DNA from 3 places in the Oleiphilus sp. HI0079 genome. Region 1 is predicted to be linked to each of the others. Evidence: predicted binding sites of a transcription regulator. Region 1 holds the regulator's gene; each other region holds the start of a gene.
What was found. The regulator sigma-54, encoded in region 1, starts transcription at its own class of promoters, with help from an activator protein. The targets are predictions, from matches to a motif close to TGGCACNNNNNTTGCTNT.

Region 1 (6,783 bases):
GCAATAAAAACCAAGGTCTTCAAGCACGTGGAGTGCGGTGCTTTTGCCTGAGCCAGACCTACCGCTGATAATAACGAGCTTCATAGCATCTCCACGTTCAATGTAATATTTTTTCCTTAGGAAGTCATGAGTGAATAGAGTGCGGTGTCATTATCGGCTTCCCGAAGCTGGTTGCAAAACTCTGTATCGTTAAAGCGCTCTGCAATTTGGCTAAGCAACTCTAGGTGTTCGCTGCTGGCTTCTTTAGGTACGATTAAGACAAACAGTAAGTCGACAGGAAGGTTGTCGATTGCGTCGAAGGCAACCTGTTCTTTTAGAACAAACAGGGCACCAATAACCTGTGTACATTCACCCATACGGCTGTGAGGTATTGCGATACCTTGGCCTATTCCCGTGCTGCCAAGACGCTCTCGTGCGACGAGATTCTCAAACAGGCTGTGTTCGGGTAGGTCGGGTATCTTCGTCGCGATTGTCTCTGCTACATGCTCAAGCACTTTTTTCTTGCTTGAGCCAGGGAAGCCCGTTTGGGTCAGCCCTGGCAGCAGGATAGAGTCAATCGTTATCGAACTCTCGTTCATACTTTATCCAATATTTCTGGGTTTCTAGGCTGCACCGTGAGAGCGCGACACCTGTTTCTCTTTGAGTTTGAGTATTTGTCTATCGAGTTTATCAATAAGCTTGTCGATAGAGGCGTACATGTCTTCGTCCTCAGCTGTTGCGTGAACATCTGTTCCATAAACATGTAAGGTGGCTTCGGCGATCTGTCTCAGCTTTTCTACAGATAGGGTGACTTGCACATTCGTGATACCGTCCACGTGACGCTCGAGTTTCTCTAGCTTTTCGGTTACGTAGTTCTTCATTGACTCAGTGAGTTCAACGTGGTGACCGGCGATATTTACTTGCATAGTTATCTCCTCGTAGATTTTGTTAGCGTAGACGCTAACGGTCTGCTTCTAAATCACAAAACGCTTAATTCGCTTTTTACATCAAGCGTTTCCTTTCATTAGAAGGTGGAATAGACATCGCTTCTCGATATTTCGCTATCGTACGTCTAGCAACGTTAATTCCTTGATCTTTCAGTACTTCTGCAATCTTACTGTCGCTTAGCGGCTTCTTTGGATTTTCAGCGGCAATCAGCTTTTTAATGATGGCTCGGATGGCAGTCGAAGAACACTCGCCGCCAGAGGCAGTGCCAACATGGCTTGAGAAAAAGTACTTTAACTCAAAAATGCCGCGTGGCGTATGCATGTACTTCTGTGTTGTTACGCGCGAAATCGTAGATTCGTGCATGTCGACCGCTTGCGCAATATCGTGAAGAATTAATGGTTTCATTGCTTCTTCACCATAGTCTAGAAAACCCTGTTGGTGCGCAACAATCTTGCTTGCGACTTTGAGTAAGGTTTCATTCCGGCTTTGCAGGCTTTTGATGAACCACTTTGCTTCCTGCAATTGGTCTTTCATGAAGTTGTTGTCGGCGCTGTTGTCTGCACGTTTGATGAAGCCAGCATAGCCGCTATTCACTCGAATTTTAGGAGCGATCTCCGGGTTGAGCTCTACTTTCCAGCGGCCCTTTTCTTTTTTAACAATGACGTCTGGAACGACGTATTCTGGTTCGTTCTGGATAATCGCTTCACCGGGACGCGGGTTGAGAGATTGAATGAGCTTTAATACGTCGATCAGGTCGTCTTCTTTCAGGCGACTGCGTCGAATCAGTTGTGCGTAGTCGCGACTACCAAGTAAATTTATATAGTGACTAACGACTAGCTTTGCCTGGGGAAGCCACTTTGTTTCTGGATCTAGTTGGCGCAGCTGAAGTAGCAAGCATTCTTGGAGATCTTTCGCAGCCACGCCGGCTGGATCGAAGTGTTGCACCCGCTTTAATACTGCAGCAACTTCATCGAGTTCAACGGGATCTTCGTCTTCTTCGTTGAAGAGGCCTTGATGTATATCTTCAATATCGCTTCTTAGGTAGCCATCAACATCGATCGAGTCAATGATGCTTTCTGCTATAAAGCGGTCTCTATCTGAGAAAGGTGTTAAGTTGAGCTGCCAAAGGAGGTGATCGTTGAGTGTTTCGGTTGGCGAATTACGACTCTCAAAGTCGCTTTCCATCTCATCTGAACCAGAGCCAGATCCTGAGCTTGCTGGCCCCGAAGACTGATAAACATCTTCCCAGGCAGTATCAACAGGTAAGTCATTTGGAATCGAGTCACTAAATTCTTCACGCTCGCTGTCGTGTAGCTCTTTCGCTTCGACTTGTTGATTGCCCTCGGGTTCGCTTGACTGTTGATTGACGTTGCTCGACTGTTCATCGCTTGATGAATTGCTAGAGTCACCGCCATCTTCCATCAGTTCGAGCATTGGATTGGATTCAAGCGCTTCTTGTATTTCAGCTTGAAGATCCAATGTCGATAATTGCAGCAGTTTTATGGCTTGCTGCAATTGTGGGGTCATCGTGAGATGTTGCCCCATTTTGAGTTGTAGGGATGCCTTCATTACCATTTGTCGGTCATCCTAGCTTCTTGTAATGCTGGTCATTGTGGACTGTCGTCTCTTTATGCTGCCCAAAGGAGCTAGCTCGTTTTTCTATTTTAAGAACTTCCGAGGAGAAATTGAACGAGTTTTTCACTCTCATATATAAACCTTTTTTCACTGGAAATTGCACAATGAATTTGGTTCTAAATTGTAAACTCGTCGCCGAGGTAAACTTCTCGGACTTTTTCGTTTTTGAGAACGTCCTCGGGAGAGCCTGATGCGATAATGTGTCCATTCCCTACAATATAGGCTTGCTCGCAGATGTCTAGCGTCTCGCGCACATTGTGGTCAGTAATCAATACGCCAATATTTCGATCTCTCACCTGGCGAACAATATGTTTGATGTCGCTGACTGAAATCGGATCAACGCCTGCGAATGGTTCATCCAATAAAATAAAGTCTGGTTCCATTGCAAGGGCTCTGGCTATCTCAACTCGTCGGCGCTCGCCGCCTGATAAAGCCATGCCGTGGCTTTCTCGAATATGTTGAATGTGGAATTCTTCGAGTAGTTGATTGGCTTTGTCTTCACGCTGTTTGTTGTTTAAATCTTTTCGCGTTTGCAGAATTCCTAGGATGTTTTCATACACAGTCAGTTTGCGAAAAATTGAGGCCTCTTGGGGGAGGTAGCCAATGCCCGCTTTTGCGCGGCCATGCATAGGAAGGCTGCTTATGTCTTTATCGTCAATTAATATGTTGCCCTTGTCTTGAGGGACTAAGCCGACAATCATATAGAAACAGGTTGTTTTGCCTGCGCCATTCGGACCGAGAAGACCAACAATTTGCCCAGATTGAATCTCAAGTGAAACATCGATAACTACTTGGCGTTTTTTGTAGCTTTTGGCGAGGTTCTTTGCCTGAAGGGTTTTCATGCGCTAGAGCTTGTCCTCATTTGTACTTGTTTCCGCTTCGTTTGAAGGGTTCTGTATGTCTTCCGTTGGCGTAGTCGGTTGGTTAGGGAAGTACTGAATTTTAACGCGTGTTCCCGTGCTTTCGTCGCCTTTGGCTCTAATTGCTTTTCGCATAATGTCATATTCAATTCGATCACCCGAAAACGAGTTCGTCGTTTGTGCAAGCTTCGCATCGCCACTAAATATAAGAACGGCTTCTTCGGCTTTGTAAGTGATTTGCTCAGCCTGCCCGGTGGTTGCGTCGTCACTGCCCGGGTCTTGTTGGTTGAATGTCGCAGGAGAGCCGATGGCGACTATTTGCGTGACGCTGCGGTCTTTTGCGAAGACAGTAATGTTGTCAGCGGTAAGCTTTGTACTGCCTTGTTTTATAAGTACGTTGCCGCGGTATGTTGAAAGACCTTGCGAATCGTCAATTGTTGCGCTGTCGGATTCGATCTCAATGGGTTGGTTTCTATCAACGTCTATGGCATGACTCTGCGCGGGAAAAAGGGCAAGGCATGCTAGAAAACCGATCAGCGCATTCAAGCTATTTCTGGGCATTGTAAGTGCCTCGAACGCGCTGCGGTAGCTCAATTTTTCTATCATTTAGTGATGCCTTAAGGCCTGACGAGGTCAGCGTATTATGATTTTGGGTTATCTTAACCTTGCCGGGAGTCGATATAAAGTCATTCACCGTGTCGATGCGAAGATCCTCTGTTTCGAATGTAATGAGATCGTTAGTTTCTCCAACGCGAGACATCAGTACCTCGTTTTGCAAGGTTAGCATTCCGGTGTCTGTTCGATATTGTCCATCTTTTGCGTCTAAGCGAAATTGTTCGCCTGTTTCATTAACATAGTCGATCAGTGGGCGTTCAGTTTCAATAAGGTTTTCGCTTTCGTAATAGTATGATCGCTGCGTTTTGATGAGCAGTTGCAGCTCGCCTTCCTCATTAAACTCTTTTAGTTCGGTGCCTTCGGCAAAGGCGCTTGGTTTTCGTGTAGTGTCTTCCTGAATCAATGACGTCTTTTGTTCCAGTTGATTCGCGTAGTAGATGCTGACCCCAAAGACGGCCACTATGAGAGGTATAACAAAACGAGATCTGGGCTTAAGCCGTGCCATGACAGTGCCTACTTCTCTAAGAAGTGTTGATGGATGCCATCTAGCAGATCTTTGGCGTCGAGAATTAAATCGCAAACTTCCCGAACTGCGCCTTCACCACCTTTTGTATTCGTGCAGTAGTCGGCGTGCTGGCGAACGAATGGGTGGCCGTTTGGTACGGAAAAACCTAGCCCGCTAGCTTGCATTGCAGATAGATCTGGCAGGTCATCGCCCATATAGGCGCATTGCTCCCACTCTAATGAAAGTGCTTGGCGAACGCTATCAAGAGCGACGCGCTTGTCTTCTCTGCCTTGGATCAAGTGTTCGACGCCTAGGTCTCGGGCGCGACGCGCAACCAGGGGTGAGTTGCGGCCTGTGATTATGGCGACATTGATACCATTCTGTTGCAGGAGTTTTATGCCGTGCCCATCTAGAGTGCAAAAAGCTTTCAGCTCATCTCCCTGTGCTGAAAAGATGATGCGACCATCGCTGAGCACTCCGTCTACATCTAGTCCAAGAAGTGCTATGTTTTTTGCCTTTGAACGCGTTTGTTCATCGAGCTGCTTGCTCATACAACACCTGCTTTTAGTAAATCATGCATATGAATTACACCGACTAGGGTTCTGTCAGGCTCGGTAACCAGCAGACCTGTGATTTTATATTCTTCCATTACATGCAGGGCTTCGGCTGCCAGCGCATCTTTGTTAATGGTTTTGCAATTTTTGGTCATAATGCTGCCGATGTCGGTTTGATGTAGGTCTACCTGTTCGTCAAAGGCGCGGCGTAAGTCTCCATCAGTGAACAAACCTTCTACTTTGTTGTCGTTATCGACAATGGCAGTCAGCCCAAACCCCTTACGTGAAATCTCAAATAAGCCTTCTGATAAGGAGGATGAGGGCGGTACGCTTGGCACTCTATCGCCGATATGCATGATTTGCTCGACGGTTAGGAGGAGCTTTCTTCCTAGGCTCCCACCAGGGTGCGAAAAGGCAAAGTCTTCTTCAGAAAATCCGCGTGCTTCAAGTAGTGCAACTGCAAGCGCATCGCCTAATGCTAAAGTCACTGTTGTGCTTGAGGTTGGGGCGAGACCAAGAGGGCAGGCTTCGGTTTCAATGCTGATGTCTAATGATACATCGCTTGCCTTGGCGAGTGTGGAGCTCTGCTTGCCGGTCATGCTAATTAGGGGGGCGCCCATGCGTTTGATCAAAGGCAAGATCGTTACAACTTCTTCAGTTTGGCCGGAGTTCGATATAGCGAGAACGACATCTTGCTGAGTAATCATTCCTAGGTCGCCATGACTTGCTTCGCCAGGATGGACAAAGAACGCTGGGGTGCCAGTACTGGCGAGTGTGGCGGCAATTTTATTAGCGATGTGACCAGACTTTCCCATGCCAGTCACGACAACGCGTCCCTTGCAGGAGAGCATGATTTCGCAAGCTTTCTCAAAATTGCTGTCTATTCGATCGAGCAGGGCATTTACTGCATTTCGCTCAATCTCAATGGTGCGCTTGCCTGATTCAATGTAATTCATGCTAGTGCTGTAACCGAGTCCTTGTAAAGAATAACTAGATAGACAATATAGCTGCATAAAAGCGTGATGCCGGCTATTTTACCAATTTGGTCGCGCTTACTCACATGATTTACTAGGCAAAGAATCGCAAGCCCAAATGTGAGTACAAGCATAAAGCCGTAATCCCGGAATAACGAGACCTGGTCAATGATTGGCGGCGATATAAAGGCGGGTATAGCCATGACGGCAAGTAGATTGAATAAGTTTGACCCTATTATATTTCCTAGCGCCAGATCATGGTGGCCTTTTAGTGCGCTTGCAATCGAGGCTGCCAGCTCTGGGAGGCTTGTGCCAATTGCGACAATTGTTAGCCCGATGATGAGATCGCTAACGCCGAGCTCGGTGGCGATGCCGCTCGCGCCCCAGACAAGCATTCTTGAGCTCAAGACCAAAGCAACAATGCTTCCAATAAGGTAAAGGTAAGCTTTTGCTTGAGGGATGTCGCTGGCTTCATCTATCTCTTCTGGAAGCTCTTCGGAAGATGAAGAAAGCTTGGCGAGCGCGATCAGGGATATGATGAGTAAGCCGGACAAAATCAAGCCGTCGTAAAAAACGATCGTGCCGTCGATTATAACGAGCGTCGCAAGGCTGGTAGCAATTAATAGAATAGGCAGTTCGACTCGAAGTATGCCAAGCTTAATCGGAATCGCTGAAACGAGCGTAGTTAGTCCAAGAACTAATGCAATGTTCGC
Region 2 (7,966 bases), on a different contig from region 1:
ATGATGCGCTTCGCTTCAGCTTGATAGTCAAACAACGTAGAGGTGTAGAGACGATCCGCATCTAAGTCGAATGTTGTTCGCAAGCGATAGGCCCCGACGACTTCTTTGTCCTGCGCATCCCAGAGGACGATATGCTGGTAATCCAAATCATAAGCATCTATATCACAAGCCTTTCCGCTTCCTTCCCCAACCAAGCGAAATGCCTGTTCTCGCAAACGGCCAATCTCTCGTAACAAGGAAGACGATTGCTGAACAGAGCAAAGATAAATCAACTTATGATCTTTGGTTTTACCTAATAACGCTGCGTTAGCAAGCTCGGCCAAAAGATGCTCTCGAGGTTCTGGCAGGGCTATTGCGGGCAAGGTTTTAAAGTAGGAGCCTTTACCTGAAGCGACCCGATAAAGCTGTTTACGCAACAATTTGGCTTTAAAACGATCACGCAACGGAAGATCTTTGTAATCTGCCGCGTCGATTAACTCCCCAACCCTGAGTTTCTGGTCATAGGTTTCTGGCAAAACGCGACTGGCAAGTTTTTGAAATACTCCATGCCCACGGTAAAAACCGCGCACCTGCTGCAAAAAAGGCTGCTCATCACTGGATACGTGCACGTGCAATATGGGGCTCAAGGTATGCGTGGCAAGCTTCAAGAAATCCGTCGGCCATCTTTCCTGAGTCAACTTTGGTACACCTGAAGAACGGCCAAAGTGCACCGGCTGAATAATCAATACGCCCTCGTTTGCAAGGTGTTCAGTCGCGGCAAGCCTGGTTGTTTCGTCTGAATCGCCCATGCAGCTGAGCGATCGAAATTCAGATAACCACGGGCTGTCACAATCGCCAATGAATCTCAGGTCTTGTCGTACCTGAGATACAAAGTACAAAAGCGCTAACGTTGAAATGCCTGGCAAAGGATCGTTGGCCAAGACAATCACTCGACCCATCTCAGGAATTTTTAGAGAATCTTTAACATCATAGACAGCTGACAACTGATGTTCGGCAAGATACTCAAGCACGTGCTTGCTCAACTCGTTTCGATTAGCCGACGTTGATTCTTGCATACTTGGAGATCGTTTGGTCTTTGCAGTTAAAAAGGGAAGTTTCAGCATCTGTTCTGTTACTTCGCGCTGTTACGCTGAGCGCTTGCGATAAAGCAAATCCCATACACCATGACCCAAGCGCTCACCACGACGTTCAAACTTAGTGGTTGGACGGTAATCCGGTTTTTCTGAGTAAGGCCCTGGCTGGGTGCAGTTTTCAAAATCTGGAGCCACATCCATCACCTCGGCCATATGCTCGGCATAAGGCTCCCAGTCCGTTGCCATGTGAAAAACGCCGCCATCAGCTAGTTTAGATGCCACCAAAGCCGCAAACTCAGGCTGTACGATTCTGCGCTTATGGTGCCTTTTCTTATGCCATGGGTCTGGAAAATAGAGTTGGAGCCGCGCTAAGCTTTCGTCTGGAATATCCTGTTTCAACAGTTCAACAGCATCACAACAGAGTACCCGAAGATTTGTTAAGCCTGCATCGCCAGCTTGTGCTAATAATGCGCCAACGCCAGGACGATGCACTTCTACGCCAACAAAATTTTTCTCTGGCTCTGCACTTGCCATTTCAAACAGTGAACTGCCCATACCAAACCCGATTTCAAAGACCACCGGATTACAGTTACCGAAAATTTGAGCAAAATCGAGTTGCTGCCCCGGCTCAAGACCAAAGTGATCCCAGTAACTATCCCAGCCGCGGGTTTGGCCTGCGGTCATACGCCCACTGCGCACCACAAAACTTCGAATCACTCTTTGCATTGGATTGTCTTGATCAGACACGGAATCCCTCGAATAGTCTAAAACGTAAATCGGAAAACGTAATTGATAAATCTCGTGGGCGGAATTCTAGGATTAGCAGCGCTGCATAGCAAGCACGCGATGTTTAAGGCCATCACTCGCCCTCGCGATACGGTTAGTTTGTGATCTCATACACAAAGCTTTATCGATTTAACTATCTGTTACAGATTTAGTGATGTTCTACACCGATTGTTCAAAATTTGAGCGTATACTTAGTAATACAGATTCACGATGAAGCGATCGTGGTTCTGTCTTCCTTGAAGAAACCCCTATTAAGGAGCCAAGTTTTGGCTCCTCTTTTTTTGCCTCCAGTTTAGTTCAACTGCTTTTTTTAAACCTGTGAACGCCAGTTCAACACGCTAATCTGCTGGCCTTTGTATAGGCCGATAGCGCAAGGCCTGCGCCAGATGCCCCTGACTTATCCTCGATTCCCCCGAGCAATCCGCCAATGTTCTTGCCAATCGCATTATTCGATGTGCGGCTCTACTAGACAAAGCCAAGGCATCAATTGTGCTCATCAACCAATCATTCTGCTCAGTCGTCAACGCACATATTTGCATGAGCGCCTCTCCTTTTAAATCACCATTAAGAGTACCTTGTCGCTGATATTGAAGCTCTCTTGAACGCTCCACTCGCGCAAGTATCTGCTCACTGCTTTCTTCTTTTCTATTGGTTCGCAAGGTCACTCTTGCTGATTGAAACGGCACTTCGACATGCATATCAATACGGTCTAGAAAAGGCCCCGACAACTTTCGACGATATTGCTCGATCTGCTGCGGCGAATCTGTGCATGAAACAGAAGGATGCCCCAAATATCCGCAAGGACAGGGGTTCATCGCTGCAATTAACTGAAACCGAGCTGGCAAGGTTAGCTGCTGCTGGGCGCGCGCGATCGATATCTCCCCGGTTTCCAAAGGTTCTCTCAGCATCTCTAGAGTGTGCCTTGAGAATTCCGGTAGCTCATCGAGAAACAACACACCACGATGAGAAAGCGAAACCTCTCCAGGCTTAGGTCGCGCCCCACCTCCGACTAAGGCCACCGCAGAACTGGAGTGATGTGGCGCTCTAAAAGGAGGCTCGTACCAATCAGACTCTAATCTTGGTACTTGCGTTAGCGTATAAAGTGAGGCCACTTCCATCGCCTGAGTCTTGGAGAGCTTCGGCAGAATTGAAGTGATACGTGACGCAAGCATGCTCTTACCTGTTCCGGGCGGTCCGTAAAATAATAAATTGTGCCCTCCCGCAGCAGCGACTTCCAAAGCATGCTTTGCAGAGTACTGACCAACAACCTCTGAAAGGTTTGCAATACACTTAGATTGGGCATCATCTAACTTTCCCTCTACCGGCTCAGCTTTGAGTGGATAGGATTGCGGCTCTCTCAGATGCTGCACTAATTCTAAAAGATCATGAACGCCAATAATTTTTTCAGAGTTCAATAACTGGCGATAACGTGCATCCTCATTGGCGACGTATATCTTGTGCGCCGTCGAATCAGCGACTGCGAGAGAGGGAAGAACTCCTTTCACAGCACAACAAGCGCCACCCAGTGCGAGCTCTGATACAAACTCACAATCAGACACGGAAGAGGGTGACAGCTGACCACTTGCCACCAAGACTCCGATCGCAATCGCTAAATCAAAACGCCCGCCCTCCTTTGGCAAATCTGCGGGAGCCAAGTTGACCGTCACACGACGCATCGGAAACTCAAAACCAGAATTCACCAAAGCGCAACGAACACGCTCACGGCTCTCTCGAACAGCCGCTTCGGGCAAACCGACAATAGTAAAAGAGGGCAAACCATTGGAAAGGTGCGTCTCAACGCGCACCAAAGGGGAATCGACACCGCACAACGCACGGGTCTTAACAGTAGACAAACTCATAGGCATCCTTGCACTATATTTGTAAATCGCACCGCTTTAGTGCGGCAGAAGCAGAATCCTTTCCTGCTTTAAAACACTTTATTAATCTGACACTTTTTCTTCTAGCTCAGCAACCGTCTTCTCCAACTTTTCTAGCATCATGCGAGTCCTTTCCAGCACGGCCTGCTGGGCGTCAAACTCGTCGCGGGAAACCAAATCCAACTTAGTAATGACGCTTGTTATAACAAGCTTTAGATTACCAGCCATCTCATCTTGAGCCGCCTTGCCGAACTCAGGAAAGACTTGATTCACCTGGTCTTGAATGAGACCGAATAATTGTTGGGGATTGAGCACTCTAACTGTCTCCAGTACAGCAAATTTGGTCCAAAAGTTTACCACCGAGCCTTCCCAAATCACATACCATTTTTTACGCACCAAAATAGAGCGTCATTTTGGTGCGTAACACGCCATACCGCTCCAAGAAAGCGCACCGATTTTGCCAGCCAACCTTTGATTCACAGGTATCTAATTGTTATTTATACACTTTCTTGTACTGGCACACCATCTGCTTAAAGCGTATGCAATGCAGCAGTAAAACCCGCTGACATGTCGAGTAAACAATATTCATTAAGTAGTAGGCGGCATAACAAGGAGAAATTCATGAAACTCGTAACTGCCATCATAAAGCCTTTCAAGCTAGACGACGTGCGTGAAGCACTATCTGAAATCGGTGTACAAGGTATTACAGTAACTGAAGTAAAAGGTTTTGGTCGCCAAAAAGGCCACACAGAACTTTACCGTGGCGCTGAATACGTCGTGGACTTCCTTCCAAAAGTCAAAATCGAAGTAGCGATTGGTACTGATTTGCTTGATCAAGTTGTTGAAGCAATCGCTAAAGCTGCAAACACAGGGAAAATCGGTGACGGGAAAATCTTTGTTTCTGCTCTAGAACAAGCGATTCGTATCCGTACCGGAGAAACCGGCACTGACGCTGTATAAACAATTTTAGTAACACAAATTATAAAGGCCTAAGTACGGAGGGCTCCCATGGAACAATTATCCAATAACATATTTGAACTACAGTATGCGATGGACACCTTTTATTTCTTGGTGTGCGGCGCATTAGTAATGTGGATGGCGGCAGGTTTTGCCATGCTTGAAGCAGGTCTTGTTCGCGCTAAGAACACGACTGAAATCTTAACCAAAAACGTCGCGCTATTTGCGATCGCATGTACGATGTATCTCGTCTGTGGTTACGACATCATGTACGGCGGAGGTCTCTTCCTTGCAGATGTAGACAGCGTAGCATCAATGGACGAAGCAGCAGTAGCAGCGGTACTTGCATCTGCAACTGAAGCTGGCTTCGGCGACATGGGTGAGTACTCAGGTGCTTCTGACTTCTTCTTCCAGGTAGTATTCGTTGCAACAGCAATGTCTATTGTTTCTGGTGCAGTTGCTGAGCGTATGAAGCTTTGGGCTTTCCTAGTATTCGCAGTTGTCATGACTGGTTTCATCTATCCAATGGAAGGTTCTTGGACTTGGAACGGTGATGCAGTATTCGGCTTGTACGAGCTTAGCTACAGCGACTATGCTGGTTCTGGTATCGTTCATATGGCGGGTGCAGCAGCAGCCCTTGCAGGTGTAATCCTTCTTGGTGCACGTAAAGGCAAATACGGTCCTAACGGCGAAGTGAACGCGATTCCTGGAGCTAACCTTCCTCTTGCAACGCTTGGTACATTCATCCTTTGGATGGGCTGGTTCGGTTTCAACGGCGGTTCTACTTTGAAGCTTGGCGGCATCGGTGTAGCTAACGAAGTTGCTAGCGTATTCCTTAACACCAATGCAGCAGCAGCTGGTGGTTTGATCGCAGCTCTACTTGTAGCGCGCATCCTATTCGGTAAAGCAGATCTTACAATGGCATTGAACGGTGCTCTTGCTGGTCTAGTTGCGATTACCGCTGAACCTGCTGATCCATCTCCACTTCTTGCTACTATCATCGGTGCAATCGGTGGTGTGATCGTAGTGTTCTCAATCGTAACGCTCGACAAGCTTAAGCTTGACGATCCAGTCGGTGCGATCTCTGTACACGGTGTTGTTGGTCTTTGGGGTATCTTCGCGGTTCTTCTATCAGACGCAGACGCTACGTTCATGGGTCAGCTAGTAGGCGCATTGACTATCTTCGTATGGGTATTCGTAACAAGCTTGATCGCTTGGGGCGTCATCAAAGCAGTGATGGGTCTTCGAGTATCAGAAGAAGAAGAGTACGAAGGTGTCGACCTTTCAGAGTGTGGTATGGAAGCGTACCCAGAGTTCACTAAAGACTAATTCGTCCTTAGCCAACTCGTATAAAAAAGGCTCCCAAATGGGAGCCTTTTTTCTGCCTATAATTAAAAACTAGTTCTTTAGAAACTTGCGCATGAGTTCTGCTGTATATTCAGGCACTTCTATCATGGCAACGTGTCCAATTCCCTCAAGAACAACTTTTTGTGAATTCGAAACAAGCGCTGCATATCGATCAATATTTTTCACATTAATCGCTTTGTCTTGGTCTCCCCATATGATCAGCGTTGGCGCCGAAATGTTCTTGTACTCTTTTTCTAGACCAAGCTCCATATCTGAACGAATATCCGCAAAGATCTTTTTGTTTATTTCAGCGCGAGAAACAGACACCTCAGCCTCCGCTTTTGCGATTGCCGCCGGAATAAACGGTTGCTCAGACATGACAAAATCCAAAAGCGTGTAAAACTGCTCCTCACTCTCTGGGATCAACGGATTCTTTCCTTCTTTTAGCAGAGCGTCCATTTCGGATGGAAAATCATGCACCCCTGCAGGACTTATGAGTGTCATACTTAGTACTTGCTCAGGATGCCTCGCCGCATAAAGTGACGAAATTGCGCCGCCCATTGAATTTCCAACCAAATGAAAACGCTCAACGCTTAACTTGGCCATTAACTCATTCACAAAAGCAACCTGGTCTGCAATATGGTAGCTCCCTGCTATATCACGGATATTTTCACCATGGCCCAACAAGTCCGGGGCGATAACGCGATACTCATCACCGAACTGCTGAGCAAGACGCAACCAATTCACTTTGCTGCCACTAAAGCCATGCAGCATCAGCATGACTGGTGCATCTACCTCATTGTCAAAAACAGCAATCTGCTGCCCTCTCATCGCAACCAGTCTATGCTTCAGCCCCGCTTTATCGGCCTCCATCGACATCGCCCAGTCACGAAACTCAACGCGGTATTCATTACTAACAATATTAAAACCCAGAACGATTACCGCCAGCACAGCGACAGACACAAGTAATTTCTTCACATTATCTTCCTTATAGAACAGTTAAATTCGCACTTACTTGGCAAAAACCAAGGCATGCTAGTGGACAGAGAATAGCCAGACTATGGTAAGCTCCATGCTGAGTTGATATTTGTGGCCAATAACAAAGATAGAATTATGCCGACAAGATCCGTTTTAGGTTTAACCTACACTGCCCAGCTTTTCAAATCCAAGGGATTAGAAAGCGATGCCATACTAGACCAACATGGTCTAAATAAAGACCGCATTGACCCCAACGCACGCATCACGCGCAGCAAAGAGCTTGAGGTCTATCAAGATCTGTTCAAGCTCCATCCGGACCCGCTCATTGCACTTGGCATAGGCCCTTATCTCGGGCCTGCAGGTTACGGGCCCTTCGCGATGTTACTCGCCAGCTGCAAAGATGGCTATGAAAGCTGCCAAATGGGCATTCGATATCAGGCTATGGGCTACATGTATGGAGAAGTAAGTTTTGAACTTGCGCCTGAACATTCGTCCTTTCGAATTGATCCAGCCATGCTCCCTGAAGATGTACGAGAGTTTATCGTTTATAGAGATATGGCTGGCTGCGTAAAGCTAATGCGCGATATCTATTTAATGAACGGTGTTGAGTTTATTATTTCCGAAGTCCACATGACGGCAAAGCCAAAGAAACAGGACCTCGACAAATTTAGCAGCGCGTTTGGCTGCACAGTTAAATTTGGCATGCCAAGTAATCGTATTGTTATTCCCACCAGCGTACTAAAAACACCGTTCCCACAGGCAAACAAAAATGCATTCGATATGTATCGGGAGCAATGCGAGCACATTCTTTACGAATCCAGCCAACAGGAAGAAACGCTCGCAGATGCCCTAAAAAGCTATCTGATTATGTTTAGCTATGACATACCAAAAGCGAAAGAAGCCGCTCAAACGTTTGGTATGTCTGAGCGCACCTTACGCAGAAAGCTC
Region 3 (7,966 bases), on a different contig from region 1:
GGCTTCAAAAATGCGTACGGTGGCATCCCGTTTCCAATTCTGCACGGGAATAGTTCTGAAAAAGCGCTTCAAGCAATTTGGAATCACATGACACGCTGGCGCGGTATATATGTGGTTAAAAACGCAGCCGAGGTGTCGGTGCATCGAACGGGTGCATTTGAGCCTATCACTAAGCAGTACGAGATTTTGTTTAACTTCCATCGCCCCGATGGCAGTTTCGATGAGTTAGAGAATATTCTTTTTTACTTCCTGTCGTTTAATAAGGCCCCAGCACGACTTGCCGGTGGTGCGTTGCTCGTCCATGAGACGCTGAACCAAGTCAAAGAAGAGCGCCAGGTATGGGATTACAACAAAGGACAGCGCAGAGTAAGGCGTGCCCCTAATCTTGCTTATGACTCTCCGATCGCATCGTCAGATAACACGCGCACGGCCGACGATACTGATATGTTTAACGGTGCCACGGATCGGTATGAGTGGGAATATATCGGCTTGGAGGAATACTTCATTCCTTACAACAACTATCGAATCGATCAACAGGATGTGAAATATAAAGACCTCGTTATGCCGGGTCATCTTAACCCTGATTATGTTCGTTGGGAGTTGCACCGCGTGCATGTCGTGAAGGCGAAGCTCAAGGACAAATTCCGTCATATTTACGAAGAACGTGTGTTTTACATCGACGAAGATAGTTGGGGGATTGCGCTGGTTGATAAATATAATGATGAGGGCGAACTTTGGCGCGTAGGAACAGCACTGACGAAAAACTTTTATGAGTTGCCGGGCGTTTGGGCTGCGATTAATGTATATCATGATTTACAGGCTAAACGTTACAGCGTGAATGGCCTTTCTTCGGAAGAACGGCAGTCTGTTTTGTTCGATGATGAAGCACCGAATGCTCGCCATTTCAAACCACAGTCTCTGCGACGCAGGGCGCGATAAATACCTGTCTCTTTATGCTGCTAGTTTAAGCGAGAGAAAAGAGGCGTTGGTCAAGTAAGAGAGACGACACAGGCAACAAGGCCTGTGTCGTTTTGTATCATAATTTGTGCTTAACGCTCTATGCGCCGACGAGTCCATAAACCGATTAAACCCATCGCAAGAAGAGCGAGTGAGCCAGGCTCCGGAACCGAAGTCGAATCGTCATCATTTGGTACGGTTGAGCTACCATCACGCAGAAATGATCCATAGACGTTCACGCGGCTGCCGGAAGAGTCGCTTGTCATTATCCAACCGTCTCTAGAGCCAGTTAATGCGGGCAGTGTACTTGTCGTAAAAAGTGTCATTCCGCCTAACGTTGCGCCTGGGTTGATGAAATCTGCTGGAGTAGACGTTTCCCAAATGAAATTCTGGGCACCGACCCTTTCGCTCCAACTGTTCGGACCAGAAAGGCTTGTGCGGGGATCGTTATCCGGATTTGACATTCGAAACAGACTAGCGGATAGGTTGTTGGTTAGGTTCTCGATACTATAAACGTAGCGGTTGTTTGTACCGCCAAGTTCCGCTGCACTGGTAAATTCTTCGGTCACGCGAAAGTCCGCCGATCCATCATCAATGCCATTTACAAACCAGTCCGATGTCGTAATGAGACTTGCGTTTGCTCCAAGGGATGTAAAGCTAAATACGAGTGCAATGCATATTTTTTGTGCTGGGGACAACATGTTTTCTCTCCTTGTTCTGCTCAGATTTTTGTCTTTAAAGCGACTGATAGAGCTGTCGTTAGTTCAGTCTAACTATTTGCACATCCTTAGATATTACAAACCCTCTTTTTACACGGCATGTCGAAAGTTAGTAACAACTAGCAAATAACTGGTCAAAAAATAAGCAATACATGGGCCGCGTAAACGGATGCTGTATAAAAAGAGATACTTAACGATATTGGAGTTTGGGACTTTTTGAGAAAGTGTAAAGCTTTCCGACGGAAACCACAGTAGCCGCTTTTAACGGGAGTTAGACAGGAGTAGTGTGGGGGGCTGCGGTGGAATGGTTATCCGGTGTCCCGTTCACTTGCCTCAACATGAGTCATCTTCTTCTCATGGATTGAGTAACTGGGGCCAAGCCCCAGTTAAAGAATGTGCTAACGGGTAGCGGCGCTTACCACGTCTTGTAGGGTAGAAACTTCCCGTTCATCGTAACGACAACGCGATCGCCTTTTGGGTCTTCCTGTTTTTCAACGTCCATACTAAAGTCGATTGCGCTCATGATGCCGTCACCGAACTTTTCTTGAATGACTTCTTTTAGCGTATCTCCGTATACGCCGACAATTTCATATAAGCGGTAAATGAGCGGGTCTTGTGGAACGCTTTTTTCCCACGTTTTGGTCGGGTATTCCATCAACGCGGCTTTTGCCCCGGTTGGTAAATCAAGTAGGGCGCAGAGCTTATCAGCGGGTTCCTCTGGCATGCTGTTCATGCCGAGGCACGCTGATGTTACCCAGACCGTTCCAAGTCCTAGTTCTTTTGCAATGGATTCCCAGCTCAGCTCTTTTTCTTTTTTTGCGAGTACAACGGCTTCTACGACTTCTTCTTTTTTCATACGGTACTACTCCGTCTTATGGTTGGTAGATCTCGATTGTTAGGTATGTACTGAGAGGTACTTCAGCAATGGCTATGCCATGACATTTTTTAGAGAATAAAATAGATAAAAATGAGGGGCTTAGGGTTGTATTCGCGTTATGTTGGTGCATGTTTAGCGAACTAGCTGCGGTTCAAACCAGTGCAAAGTACTCCCCAAAAATGTCTTAGCCGCACCAATAAATGCATTTAACGTTTACTTGCCTCGGAGCGTTGTCGTATAAAAGTCTAAGCTCGCGCTTAATCTCGCGGAGATTCCCAACGATAAACTGCCAACTGGAAAATATTACGATTTCATTGACCAAACTTCGTTTTTACTTTCGGATAGCGGAGAGTCAAAGCGAGAAGCGGTTTACTTTTGGTGGGGTAAAGAGCTTATGGCCGTTAGAATGAAAGAATACAAAGCACATGTAAAAGTAGTCATGGCTGAAGCGCCGCATATGCATATAGATCTCGCCACAGTGCGTGATGTTGGCCTTGCACCTTGGTTTTTCAATCTCTATCTCGACCCGAAAGAAGAAATGACCGTAGGTCACCGTCGAGATCCATGGATGGCTACTGTGCTTGGAAAACTTAAGGCGCACGGTGCGACGCTCAAGAAATATCCACCCAAAGAAGTAGGGCTCTAAAACATTCGATTGACGACTTCTTGCTTTTGCTGATGTCAAAGTCTTCGAACACAGGCCCCTCTTTGGTTGGCGATGATGGTTTTCGCTAGTGCCGACTTTAAGGTCAACAAGGAGCACATGCCTATGTACGCGGTAATATTCAAAGCGACGGTGAAAGAGTTGGATGATGAGTATTCGACGATGGCACAACGTATGCGTGATCTTGCCATGAATCAATATGGTTGTACTGAGTTTACGGTATGTACTGAAGGGAGCCGCGAAATCGCTATATCGTATTGGCCTTCAATGGCACATATTCGAGCGTGGCATCAGAATCCGGAGCACAGAAAAGCCCAGGCTCTCGGGAAGGGAAAATGGTATGCATCTTATCGCGTTCAGGTGACCAAGCTTATTTGATCGTGTGATGCAGACTGGGCATAACGCGATGTACGTCGGTCATCTAAAAGACGCGGGCCGAGTGGTTCTGAGTTTTCTCGTCTGCGTTGGCGGCCCCTTGGCTTAAGCAAGAAATATCGTTGAACGACATTCTATTTGCCGGCATTTTTGTGGCTTATTTTTTATAAATCTCGATTTGTTTTGCTGATAGGTAGGACGCCAAAGCCTCGTAGGCCGGCAGAGAGGTGGGGTCGATCTTTGCGTTCTTCGCTGTTGGGAAAGAACTAAATCGAACGATCACCATGTCTGCTTTTGGCGCGATATAGATTGTTTGACCATGTACGCCACGCGCTGCATACGCGTCGAACTCATTGTGAAAATGCCACCACATACTGCGATAGCTTCCTCCTTGCATGGTGTTGTAGCCGGCTTTGGCGAAGACGTTTTTATCTGCGCCGTTTCGAATACTTTGTGCAACCGACGCAGGGAAAATACCTTGGCCGTTGAACTCACCGTCATTAAGGAGTGCTTGCCCAAGTCGCGCTAAATCACGCAAGCCAGCGCTGATGCCGCCGCCGGCAAAAGGCGTGCCCTTGGCGTCCACCGTCATGTAAGCGTCTTGCTCGGCCCCCAGCTTTTTCCATAGTTTTTCGGAGATGAGCTTGGCAAGATCGGTGTTTGTCGCACGGGAGACGATCCAGCCTAATGCATCCGTATTGATCGTTTTGTAAGCAAATGCGTCTCCGTGTTTACCGGCCTTTTGAACCGTTTGAAGATATTCGTAATAGCCGTTAGGGCCCTTGTAATTCGCGGGTTTAGGCATTGGGCTGGCGGCGGCGGAATAGAGCCAAATATCGGCTTTCGGGTCGGCGTAATCTTCGCTGTATTGGAGGGCGGTCGTCATATCCATCACTTGGCGAACGGTTGCATCTCCGAATGCGCTGTCTTTTAGTTCGGGGACGATGCTTGCTACTGCAACGCGATCATCAAGTAGGCCTTCCGCAATGAGCATTTCTGCGATTAAACCCGTGAACGATTTGGTCATCGACATAGCTGCGTGTTTGCCATCTTCGTCCAAACAGCCCCTATACTGCTCATAGACAATCTTGCCTTGATGAAGTACTACGATGCCGTCTGTGTAGTTTGCGCTGAGTGACTCTTTCCATGTCATGCTCTTATTGCTTCCAAGGGGGGTGAAGCGAAGTGAGTCTATCCTGTCATCCAGCGCGTACTCAAAGCGATGAGGGGCAGCAAGGCCGCGGCTAATTTGTTTCGTGGGCAAAAGCTCGCGAATATGGCACACCGTCCAGCGTAGATTGGGGAAGCTGAAGTAATTCGATTGCGGCTGCATAACCAGCTTGTCGTCCGGGGGCGGAAACCCTTGCATCAAGCCTAGCTGGTTTGGGTCTGATGTCGCAGCGTTTAAGTCGGTTTTCGATTTCACCACAGCCGTTTTTTCTGGCGTTCGGTCGGTCTCGGCTTGGCTTTTTGAGGTTTTATCACTCGCGAGACAACCTGACATAGAGAGCGTCAGAAAGACCAGCGCGAACGCTCTGCAGAAAGGATTGATGGATGTGTGCATGGTCAACTCTTTTTGTTGTTTCAAAACTTGTTTAAGGCCGATAGCCAGTATGATCAATTTGATGGTTTTTCTTTCTACTTACAAGCCTGCCAAATCCCTCTATGATGGAACGAATAAAAAATATACGTTCAAAGCGATTCTTGGGGATCTTTATGACACAAAAAATTCTGGTTACTGATGCTTCTGGTTTTATTGCTGGCCACTGCATTCTCGATTTGCTTGAGCATGGCTATGCGGTGCGTGGGACGGTTCGAAATCTGAAAAAAGCGCCTGCATTGAAGGCAATGTTTGCTAAGTACACGGACAAGGCCGATAGCATTGAGTTCGCGCAGGCTGATTTGCTCAGTGACGAAGGATGGGTTGACGCCGCAACAGGGTGTGATGGCTTGTTTCATCTCGCATCGCCTGTTCCCTTGCAGCAACCGAAAAATGCCGATGAGGTGATTCGCCCTGCAAGAGAAGGCGCATTGAATGCACTAAAAGCCGCGAATACAGCAGGAATTAAAAGGGTCGTGCTCACCTCTTCTATTGCGGCGGTGATGTTTGGGCATGGTGATCAGCATCGCACCTTTACCGAGAAAGATTGGACGAATGTTGATGCGACAGATGTTGCTTACTACAAAAGTAAGGCGTTGGCAGAAAAGGCGGCTTGGGATTATGTCGCCGGTACCGACATTCAACTTTCTACCGTGCTACCAGGCTTAGTACTTGGGCCTGCCTTGGAGAGCGACTACGGCACGTCATTGCAATTAATTGTCGAGATGTTGAAAGGAAAGTATCCCGTGGTTCCGCAAATTGGCTTTGAGGCTGTAGATGTAAGAGACATCGCTTCATTGCACCGTTTAGCGTATGAAAGCCCAGACGCGGTCGGTAAGCGGTTTATTGGGACGAATGGTTGGGTGATGTTTAAAGAGGTCGCTCAAATTTTAAAAGAGGCGTATCCGGATTCAAAAGTCTCTACTCGAGAGTTGCCCGTGTTTCTCTCTAACATTCTGTCCTACATCGTGAAAGATATGGAAATGGTGAAAGGCGAGGGCGGTAAAACCAAGAAGGCCGACAATAGTGCGGCTATGTCCTTGGGTTGGCGGCCTCACTCGATTAAGGATGCAGTAGTAAGTGGCGCTGAAAGTTTGATTGAACTAGGTGTGGTGCGTAATTAAGTAGCGGACGGAAACTTCAGACAGAGATCGTCTTCGCACGATTTTTCATGCTGCCATACATTGGGCAAACAAGGGTCTTGATTGGGCAGAGTTGCAATGCCGTTTCAAGACCAAAGCGATGCGGTTAATGCATCAAACTATTCAGCTGGAATGCGCCGATGATGCCGTCTACGAGCATTTGAGTGCCGACGACGCAAAGAATCAAGCCCATCAGTCTCGTGATAATGCCGGTAATCGCCTCGCCAACGCGCTTCAAAATACGCGTGCTGAGCAAAAAGCAGCACAGCGTAACAAGGCACAGGATAAAGAACGCGCCTATTGTGATCAGCGTTTCATGCCAGGAACCCATCGAATAGTTCATGGCGGTAGCAATTGTACCGGGGCCAGCAAGGATCGGGACCGCCAACGGAGAGACGGAGAGATCTGGATGTTCGACGGTGTCTGCAGAATGAAATTTCGATTCTTTACCATTCAGCATGTGATAGCCAATGATGAAAATTAGCACGCCCCCTGCAATGCGGAATGCAGACAGAGAAATGCCGAATAGCTGGAACAGGTATTGGCCGATCAAAGCAAAAGCGACAATCGTCACGAAAGCAATCAGAATGCCTTTTGCCGCCAGCTTACGGCGTTCATCGTAATTGAGATTCTCACTCAACGAGGCGAAAACCGTGGTGTTAGCTATCGGATTCATAATGGCAAAAAATGCCATAAATACGCTGAGTCCATGTTCGACGATGCTGCTCATTGGTGTTGCATCCTTTTAGATGAGTGTTTGAAGAAACGCATTGAGCTTATGGATGAGACGACTTAAAGGCAAGCCCGCAATCACGCGATAGAAAAGGCCTGTACCCTAGTTCAAAGTGTCTTTGCCCTTATCTGGTCGATATGCGGTCGAGATTGCGGGTTAGCAGAGAATGAAGGGTTTACGGTTGTTTTAATGCGCGTATATTTGTTCTCTTCTTTTATTCGATAGCACTGTTTTTATGCACTTAAAACCATCAGATCTTAATCTTCTTCGGGAACGGGCCGAGCGCGTTGCCAAAGAGGCGGGCGCACTTATTATGCGCTATGCGGGCGCAGTGCCAGAAATCAAACATAAGGCCGGTGCTGTCAGTCTTGCGGCGCAGGTTGTGACGGAAGTAGACCACAAGTGTGATGCGTTGATTCGCGAACGCTTAATGGACACGGTTGATCGCTTCGATCTGGCTCTGCTCACTGAAGAAACTGAAGATGACGGTTCGCGCTTAAAAAAAGACTATTTTTGGTGCGTTGATCCTTTGGACGGAACGCTCGCTTTTACACGTTCCGTGCATGGATACTCGGTGGCCATTTCTCTCATTACGAAACAAGGTGAGCCGGTTATTGGTGTGGTTTATGACCCACTTAAAGATGACCTGTATTCTGCTGTGAAAGGGCAAGGTGCGAAGCATAACGGCCAGCGCTGGAGACCGCTCGATGAAAACAAAGTGGCAGTGGAAGAGGCGGTAGAATTTATTGTGCAATTGGATTGCAGCTTTATTGAGAGCACTCGTTTCGTTGACATATGGGCGCGTGTGGAGCAATGGGCTGTTGATCAGGGTTATTCGGGCGCCAGGTATTTGAGCGACGCCGGCGGTGTGATGAGTGCAATTGCGGTGCTGCGTGAAC

Region 2: glnK (P-II family nitrogen regulator) is a predicted target of sigma-54. The motif match lies at 4,252-4,269, and genes of this name have one in related genera.
Region 3: cynS (cyanase) is a predicted target of sigma-54. The motif match lies at 2,595-2,612, and genes of this name have one in related genera.

The regions. Positions count from the first base shown of each region.
Region 1 is NZ_LWFT01001228.1:768-7,550, reverse strand. Features, by position in the region: partial or broken gene A3750_RS21755 (RNase adapter RapZ) at 1-84, opposite strand, end outside; gene ptsN (PTS IIA-like nitrogen regulatory protein PtsN) at 117-578, opposite strand; gene hpf (ribosome hibernation-promoting factor, HPF/YfiA family) at 603-905, opposite strand; gene A3750_RS21740 (RNA polymerase factor sigma-54) at 982-2,496, opposite strand; gene lptB (LPS export ABC transporter ATP-binding protein) at 2,679-3,404, opposite strand; gene lptA (lipopolysaccharide transport periplasmic protein LptA) at 3,408-3,983, opposite strand; gene lptC (LPS export ABC transporter periplasmic protein LptC) at 3,970-4,542, opposite strand; gene A3750_RS21720 (HAD family hydrolase) at 4,551-5,093, opposite strand; gene A3750_RS21715 (KpsF/GutQ family sugar-phosphate isomerase) at 5,090-6,052, opposite strand; gene A3750_RS21710 (calcium/sodium antiporter) at 6,049-6,783, opposite strand, start outside.
Region 2 is NZ_LWFT01000550.1:2,144-10,109, forward strand. Features, by position in the region: gene A3750_RS08635 (lysophospholipid acyltransferase family protein) at 1-1,055, opposite strand, end outside; gene trmB (tRNA (guanosine(46)-N7)-methyltransferase TrmB) at 1,125-1,820, opposite strand; gene A3750_RS08645 (YifB family Mg chelatase-like AAA ATPase) at 2,198-3,718, opposite strand; gene A3750_RS08650 (accessory factor UbiK family protein) at 3,800-4,096, opposite strand; gene glnK (P-II family nitrogen regulator) at 4,358-4,696, shown strand; gene A3750_RS08660 (ammonium transporter) at 4,745-6,022, shown strand; gene A3750_RS08665 (alpha/beta fold hydrolase) at 6,092-7,018, opposite strand; gene A3750_RS08670 (AraC family transcriptional regulator) at 7,154-7,966, shown strand, end outside.
Region 3 is NZ_LWFT01000112.1:174-8,139, forward strand. Features, by position in the region: partial or broken gene A3750_RS01615 (DUF1329 domain-containing protein) at 1-939, shown strand, start outside; gene A3750_RS01620 (PEP-CTERM sorting domain-containing protein) at 1,050-1,658, opposite strand; gene cynS (cyanase) at 2,092-2,532, opposite strand; gene A3750_RS25660 (hypothetical protein) at 2,867-3,199, shown strand; gene A3750_RS01635 (antibiotic biosynthesis monooxygenase) at 3,323-3,595, shown strand; gene A3750_RS01640 (serine hydrolase) at 3,750-5,156, opposite strand; gene A3750_RS01645 (aldehyde reductase) at 5,309-6,316, shown strand; gene A3750_RS01650 (MarC family protein) at 6,441-7,064, opposite strand; gene A3750_RS01655 (3'(2'),5'-bisphosphate nucleotidase CysQ) at 7,303-7,966, shown strand, end outside.